Regions from separate parts of the Paraburkholderia sp. GAS82 genome, predicted to be linked through region 1. Evidence: riboswitches for the same ligand, from Rfam matches in the RefSeq annotation. Region 1 holds a riboswitch; the other holds the start of a gene.
The links. Region 1 has a riboswitch for glycine ahead of gcvT (glycine cleavage system aminomethyltransferase GcvT). Riboswitches for the same ligand answer to the same signal wherever they lie in the genome.

Region 1 (3,405 bases):
CTGCTGCGCGTACTGGACGCGAACAATCAGGAAACCGAACGCGCCGTGCCGACCCGCGACGGCGACTATATCGGCTTCTATCGCTCGCTGGCGGCAGCCATCCTCGATGGCGAGCGTTTCCCGGTTAGCCCTCAGGACGCCGTCGACGTCATGACGATCATCGAACTGGCCGCGCGCAGCGAAGAGGAAGGCCGGCGCCTGCCCTTCGAGCGAATCCGCTGAGATCGCCGCGCAAGTCGCAGCTTACATGCTGACAACCGCTGCTAACAGTTCCGAAAGGGACGCTCCGTTACAATATGTTTCTGAATTCAGGTCATCGTGTGGCTGCGGCTAGCCGTTGCTTCACGATATCGATCTAACCGTCGATCAAGACCACGACGACCGCAGGCAACTGCATGGGACCGGAGTAAGCGCTCAAGCGTTAACTCCGACCAACAAAAGGAGAGTACGCATGCAACGTTTCACCCGTGCGCTGGCAAGTCTGGCACTGGTTTCTTCGCTGGCCGCCTGTGTGGTCCCGCAACAGGCACCGCCCCCGGGACCTAACCCGCACGAAATCGCAGTTCAGCGCCTGAATCAGGTTTACGGCCGCGCTGACAACCTGAGCCGCCGCATCGACAATCACGTCAATCAAGGCTATTACCCGCCCCCGCAAGGTGGCGCGCTGCATCACCGCCTCGACGTGATCCGTCAGGAAGCGCGTGACATGTCTGCCCAGCATGGTGGTGGCCTGTCGGGTGAAGAGCAGCGCGTGCTGAACCAGGAACTCGACGGCGCAGCACACGCAATCGGCGAGTAAGCCGCTCAGTCAATCTGTTCAGCAATTCGCCGTGAAAGCACAGGCGCGGGGGTCATTCCCCCGCGCTTTTTTTGGCGCTCGCGCCGCCCGCTGCACCGCCGCATAGCTCTCCAGAGCCTTCATTTGACAAGCCTCGGGGCCTCGCGTACATTCGCCGCACGCGTCGGGAGAGAGCGTTGGCCGCCATGTTTTTTGCGGGCCGCGCCGCCGAAGGGGCACACCCACAAACTCTCAGGCAAAAGGACCGGCTGCGTCGAAGAACCCGTCTGATTCCGGCATCGTCCGAGCTTCATCAGGCACCGGTTTTTCGCACTCTGGAGAGCGGCAGTAGCCACCGGCATCGAACATCATCGAGCCAGGCAGGCTGCCCACCGAAGGGGCGCGCGTTTCACCGTGATGGCTTGCAGTCACTTGCAAACCCGCACGGCAGCGCAATCTCTCAGGTATCGAGGACAGAGGGGTCATGCATGGCATCGCTCGCAGGCTTTTGGCCGCGAGGAATGAAGCCGCATGGCCTTTTTGTTATCCGTCGAGATTGCCTGAGGCCCTGATGACCGAACTCAAACACACCCCGCTTAACGCCACCCATCGCGCGCTGAAGGCCCGCATGGTCGATTTCGGCGGCTGGGACATGCCCGTCAACTACGGCTCGCAAATCGACGAACACCACGCGGTGCGCACCGACGCCGGCATGTTCGACGTGTCGCACATGTGTGTGGTCGATTTCGCCGGTGAGCGCGTCCGCGCGTTTTTCGAACACGCAATCGCTAACAACGTGGGCAAGCTGCAAGCGCCGGGCAAGGCGCTCTACACCTGCCTGCTGAACCCGAACGGCGGCGTGATCGACGATCTGATCGTCTATTTCTTCTCCGAAACCCACTTCCGCCTGGTGGTCAATGCTGCCACCGCAGAAAAGGACATCGCCTGGTTCGGCAAGCTCAACGCCGAAGGCGGCTATGGCCTGACCATCACGCCGCGCCGCGATCTGTCGATCGTCGCCGTGCAAGGTCCGAACGCCCGCGAAAAGGTCTGGCAAGTCGCGCCGTCCACCCGCACCTCCACCGAACTCCTCAAGCCGTTTAACGCCGCCATCGTCGAGAACACGCCGTTCGGCGAGTTGATGGTTGCCCGCACCGGCTACACCGGCGAAGACGGTTTCGAAATCGTGCTGCCTTCCACGTCCGTCTGCGAGTTCTGGGACGCATTGGTGCGCCAGGGCGTGCGCCCGGCCGGTCTCGGCGCACGCGATACGCTGCGCCTCGAGGCCGGCATGAACCTGTACGGCCAGGACATGGACGACAATGTCTCGCCGCTTGACGCCGGTCTCGCCTGGACCGTAGATCTGAATTCGCCGCGCGACTTCGTCGGCAAGGCGAAGCTCGAAGCGGACGGTTGCCAGTGCGCTTTCGTCGGACTGATCCTGCAAAAGGAAAACGGCAAGGCTGCCGGCGTGCTGCGCGCCCATCAGAAGGTCGTCACGCCGCACGGCGAAGGTGAAATCACCAGCGGTACATTCTCGCCCACCATGCAGGAATCCATCGCCTTCGCACGCGTGCCGAAGGACGTGAAGCCCGGCGATGTCGTCCACGTGCAAATCCGTGACAAAGCCCTTCCCGCAAGCGTGGTAAAACTGCCGTTCGTGCGCAACGGCAAAGTTCTTGCTGCTTAAGCTTTCGTTGCGCGCGCTTCCTCCTTTTTAAGTTTTTACCGTACACACCGCACAGGAGCATCCGATGAGCATCCCGGCCGATCTGAAATACACCGAATCGCACGAATGGGTCCGCACCGAAGCAGACGGCACGCTGACGGTCGGCATTACCGACCACGCGCAAGAAGCGCTCGGCGACATCGTCTTCTTCGAGGTCCAGGAACTGGGCAAGACCGTTAGCGCCGGCGACACCGTCGCGGTCATCGAATCCGTGAAAGCCGCCTCCGATATCTACGCGCCGGTCTCGGGCGAAATCATCGAAGCCAACACGGCTGTCGCCGATACGCCTGACTCCGTCAACAGCACGCCGTATGACAGCTGGCTGTTCAAGATCAAGCCGGCAGCCGATGCGACGCATGACCGCCTGATCGACGCCGACGCATACAGCAAGTCGATCGGCGAGTAAGTTATTTCAAACCCGCTTTAACCGTCAGGTGCGGCGTCCGACGAACGCGGATGGCCGCACCGCCAGGAACACCCCATGAAGCTCGAACACCCGGATCGTCTGATGAACCGCACTCCTCTCTCGCTCGCCGCGCTCGAAGTGCATGACGCCTTCGCTGAACGGCATATCGGCCCGGATTCGGCCGACAGCCAGGCGATGCTCGAAGCCCTCGGCTTCGCCTCGCGCGCCGCGCTGATCGACGCCGTGATTCCGAAGACGATCCGCCGCACCGAAACGCTGCCGCTCGGCCCCTTCGCGCAACCGAAGAGCGAGGCCGAAGCGCTCGCCGCGCTGCGTGAGCTGGCCGACAAGAACCAGGTGTTCCGCTCGTATATCGGGCAGGGCTATTACAACGCGCACACCCCGACGGTGATCTTGCGCAACGTACTCGAAAATCCGGCGTGGTACACGGCTTACACGCCGTATCAGCCGGAAATCTCGCAAGGCCGTCTC
Region 2 (3,405 bases), on a different contig from region 1:
ATCGGCCCGATCAGATTGGTCTCGACGGTAGAAACCAGCAGCACATCGTCGATCCGGCCCGCAGCGCTATCCGGTTGCATGATGCCGGCGTTATTGATCAGCACATTGAAGTCGGGATAGTCGCGGATCAGTTGCGCCGCGGCCCGCTCGATGCTTGCCGCGTCAGTCATGTCCAGCTCGATGGCGGCCATGCCGGGGTTGGCTGCGACCACCTCGTCGAGAAGGCCGCGACGGCGTCCGCTAATGATCACCTTGTTGCCGCGCTGATGCAGCGCCTCGGCCAATGCGCGCCCGATACCCGAGGTGCCGCCTGTGATAAAAATCGTGTTTCCTGTCAGTTTCATGATGGTGTCCTAAATAATGTTCAAGGTATCGTGGTTTCGAAGTCCAATGTTTCTGGACTAGGACTTCACTCCGGGAAACGGTCGCCGAACATCGGCAGACCGCTCGCGGATTGCTCCCTGGTTGCCTCGTCCTGCAATACGTCCCAGTGCTCGGCGAGCTTGCCGTCTTCGAAGCGGACCACGTCCGCTGCAATCCACGCGGCTGGCCTGCCGCTGCCGGAGAAACGGCCATGCGCGATCACGTAGTCGCCTTCGGCCACGATCAGCTGGTTCTCGTAACGTAGTGTGTCAGGCAGCGTGCGGATCAGACCGAACAGCCCGTCGCGCCCCGGTGCAATGTGTGCGCTGTGCTGGATATAGCGGTCCGACCAGAAGCGTTCGGCGGCCGCGTAGTCGCGCTTGTTGAAAAGCGTATCGAAAGCCTCGAGGACGAGGGCCTTGTTCTGCTCAGGCGTGGTTGTGCTCATGTCAGTCTCGATAGATGAAGGTAGATGAGTCGAAGCGCCGCCAGACGTCCCGGACGTCGACGGAACGCAGAGCCGGAACGGTTGCGTGGTGAAGTAAAGATAACGGCGGCTGAGCGGCAGCGGTAGCCGCTCTTTTTCGCTATCTCTTATGTATGCGGCGCATAGATGGCCGCGCTTCACGGCGCAGATCGGCCATGAGGTGTTCGACGACTGCGCGCCCTGCCGCGCGGGTCGCCCGGCCCATTGGAAAGTACGCATGCACTGGGACGTCGTCGGTCGTCCAGTCAGCGAGCAGCCTGACGAGCGAACCGTCGGCCAGCTCGCGCCGGCACGCCCATTCGGTCGTGGAGGTAATGCCGATGCCCCCTACCGCGGCAGCGACGGCGCCCTCGTTTTCGTTGGTCGAAAAATGCGCTTCGAGATCGACCACCACCTCTTCGCCCGCACGCTCGAATTTCCAGCCCGACGGGACCACCGACGCCGGCCCGCCGACGATGCGATGCCGCGTGAGATCCTCCGGCCTCTCCGGCGTGCCATAACGGTCCACATAGTCGCGCGAGGCGATGATCACGCGCTGGATCTGCGTAATCAGCGTGGCGGTTGCGCTCGAATCGACCAGCCGCCCGAGCCGGATAGCGACATCCACCGCATCCTTGACGAGATCCTGCGGACGGTCGCCCAGCAAAACCTGCAGACGTAGCTCCGGATGAAGTTCGAGAAACGGTGTTAGACGCGGGATGACCTCGCGAATCGCCACACTGGCCGGCATGCTCATGCGCAGCATGCCGCGCAGTTCGCCGCCATCGCGCACGCTGTGTTCGGCGTCTTCGAGCGCGATCAGGATTGAATCGAGGCGCGCGAGGAATTCGGCGCCGGCCTCGGTCAGCACGACGGCACGCGTGGTCCGCGTGAGCAGCCGCGCGCCGAGGTCGGTTTCCAGATCGGCGATGATGCGCGATACCTGCGATTGCGACAGCCCGCATTCGCGCGCCGCAGCGGAGAAGCTGCCAAGACGTGCGACACGGGTGTAAAGCTTGAGGGAGAGGATGTCCTTCACGGTGGCGGCTGTAGGTGGTTGCTGGAGGCGGGTGAGCCTGGGCAAAGGCTATACGATTGATGCATATTTCGCAAATGTCAGGCGAATCCAGTGCATGGTTGCCGGGTCGCGTGTCATCCTGATGTTCGAACCAGGTCGCATTACAAAAATCGCTTGCCCTATTTTTTGGGAAAGGCTACCTTTACGCCGTTCTACACGCTGTCGCGGGAGAGACTGTCACGCCGAAAGGCGGTGGCGGCGCCGACGGAGCAACCGCCCCGGAAACTCTCAGGCACAAGGACCGCCCAGCGGGAACATCTGGAGAGCGGCGCTTTCAGCGCCCACCGAAGGGGATTTCCGTCCGCCCGGCAACGGGGTGCGCACGGAAAGAAACTCTCAGGTACATGGACAGATGGGGCATGGAAGCCGGAAACGGCCGTGCTCACTCACTCTGGACCATGACATGTCACGTATCGCCATCATCGGCGCCGGCATTACCGGCGTCACGACCGCTTACGCCCTTTCGCAACGCGGCTTCAACGTCACCGTGTTCGAACGCCATCGCTATGCTGCGATGGAAACCTCTTTCGCCAACGGCGGCCAGCTCTCGGCCAGCAACGCGGAAGTGTGGAACAGCACCGCTACCGTCCTCAAGGGCCTGCGCTGGATGCTGACCCGCGACGCACCGCTCCTGCTCAATCCCCTGCCGAACTGGCACAAGTACTCGTGGATGGGTGAATTTCTGCGGCAGATTCCGCACTACCGCGCGAACACGATTGAAACCGTGCGGCTCGCGATTGCCGCGCGGCAGTATCTGTTTTCGATGGCGGAACGCGAGGGGATCGATTTCGACCTCGAACGGCGCGGCATCCTGCATGTGTACAAAACCCGCAAGGAGTTCGATGCAGCCGCGAAGGTGAATGCATTGCTCAAGGAAGGCGGTCTCGAGCGCGAGCCCGTAAGCGCTGACGAAATCCACCGGATCGAGCCCGCGCTCGACGGCACCTTCCACGGCGGTTTCTTTACACCGTCCGATTCGACCGGCGATATTCACAAGTTCACGCGCGGTCTCGCTCAGGCATGCGAACGCCAAGGTGTCGAATTCCATTACGACACGGAGATTGCTTCGATCACGCGTGATCAGACGGGCGCGTTCAGCATTGCGGCCACGAAAACGGGGCAGCCGTTTCAGCAGTCGTTTGCGCGGGTCGTGGTGTGCGCCGGTGTCAGGAGCCGCGAATTCGCCTCGATGCTGGGCGACCACGTCAACGTCTACCCCGTCAAAGGCTATTCGATCACCGTCTGTCTCGACGATGAAGCGAGCCAGCAAGGCGCTCCGTGGGTCAGCCTGCTCGACGACAGCGCGAAGATCGTCACCAGCCGCCTCGGCGCCGATCGCTTCCGCGTGGCGGGGACCGCTGAAATCAACGGCTTCAATCGCGATATCCGGGCCGAACGGATTGCGCCGCTGGTCGACTGGACGCGCCGTTATTTTCCGCAGGTGAATACGTCGCGCGTCATACCGTGGGCCGGTTTGCGCCCCATGCTGCCGAGCATG

Region 2: it holds a riboswitch for glycine, as region 1 does, so the genes downstream of both, P3T17_RS30620 (D-amino acid dehydrogenase) here and gcvT (glycine cleavage system aminomethyltransferase GcvT) in region 1, are expected to answer to the same signal.

What each region holds. Positions count from the first base shown of each region.
Region 1 covers NZ_JBNDLX010000003.1:47,473-50,877, forward strand. The annotation lists gene P3T17_RS10590 (oxidoreductase) at 1-222, shown strand, start outside; gene P3T17_RS10595 (hypothetical protein) at 452-799, shown strand; glycine riboswitch at 954-1,057, shown strand; glycine riboswitch at 1,104-1,265, shown strand; gene gcvT (glycine cleavage system aminomethyltransferase GcvT) at 1,350-2,468, shown strand; gene gcvH (glycine cleavage system protein GcvH) at 2,533-2,913, shown strand; gene gcvP (aminomethyl-transferring glycine dehydrogenase) at 2,989-3,405, shown strand, end outside.
Region 2 covers NZ_JBNDLX010000011.1:270,017-273,421, forward strand. The annotation lists gene P3T17_RS30605 (SDR family oxidoreductase) at 1-344, opposite strand, end outside; gene P3T17_RS30610 (nuclear transport factor 2 family protein) at 410-811, opposite strand; gene P3T17_RS30615 (LysR substrate-binding domain-containing protein) at 951-1,868, opposite strand; glycine riboswitch at 2,156-2,269, shown strand; gene P3T17_RS30620 (D-amino acid dehydrogenase) at 2,311-3,405, shown strand, end outside.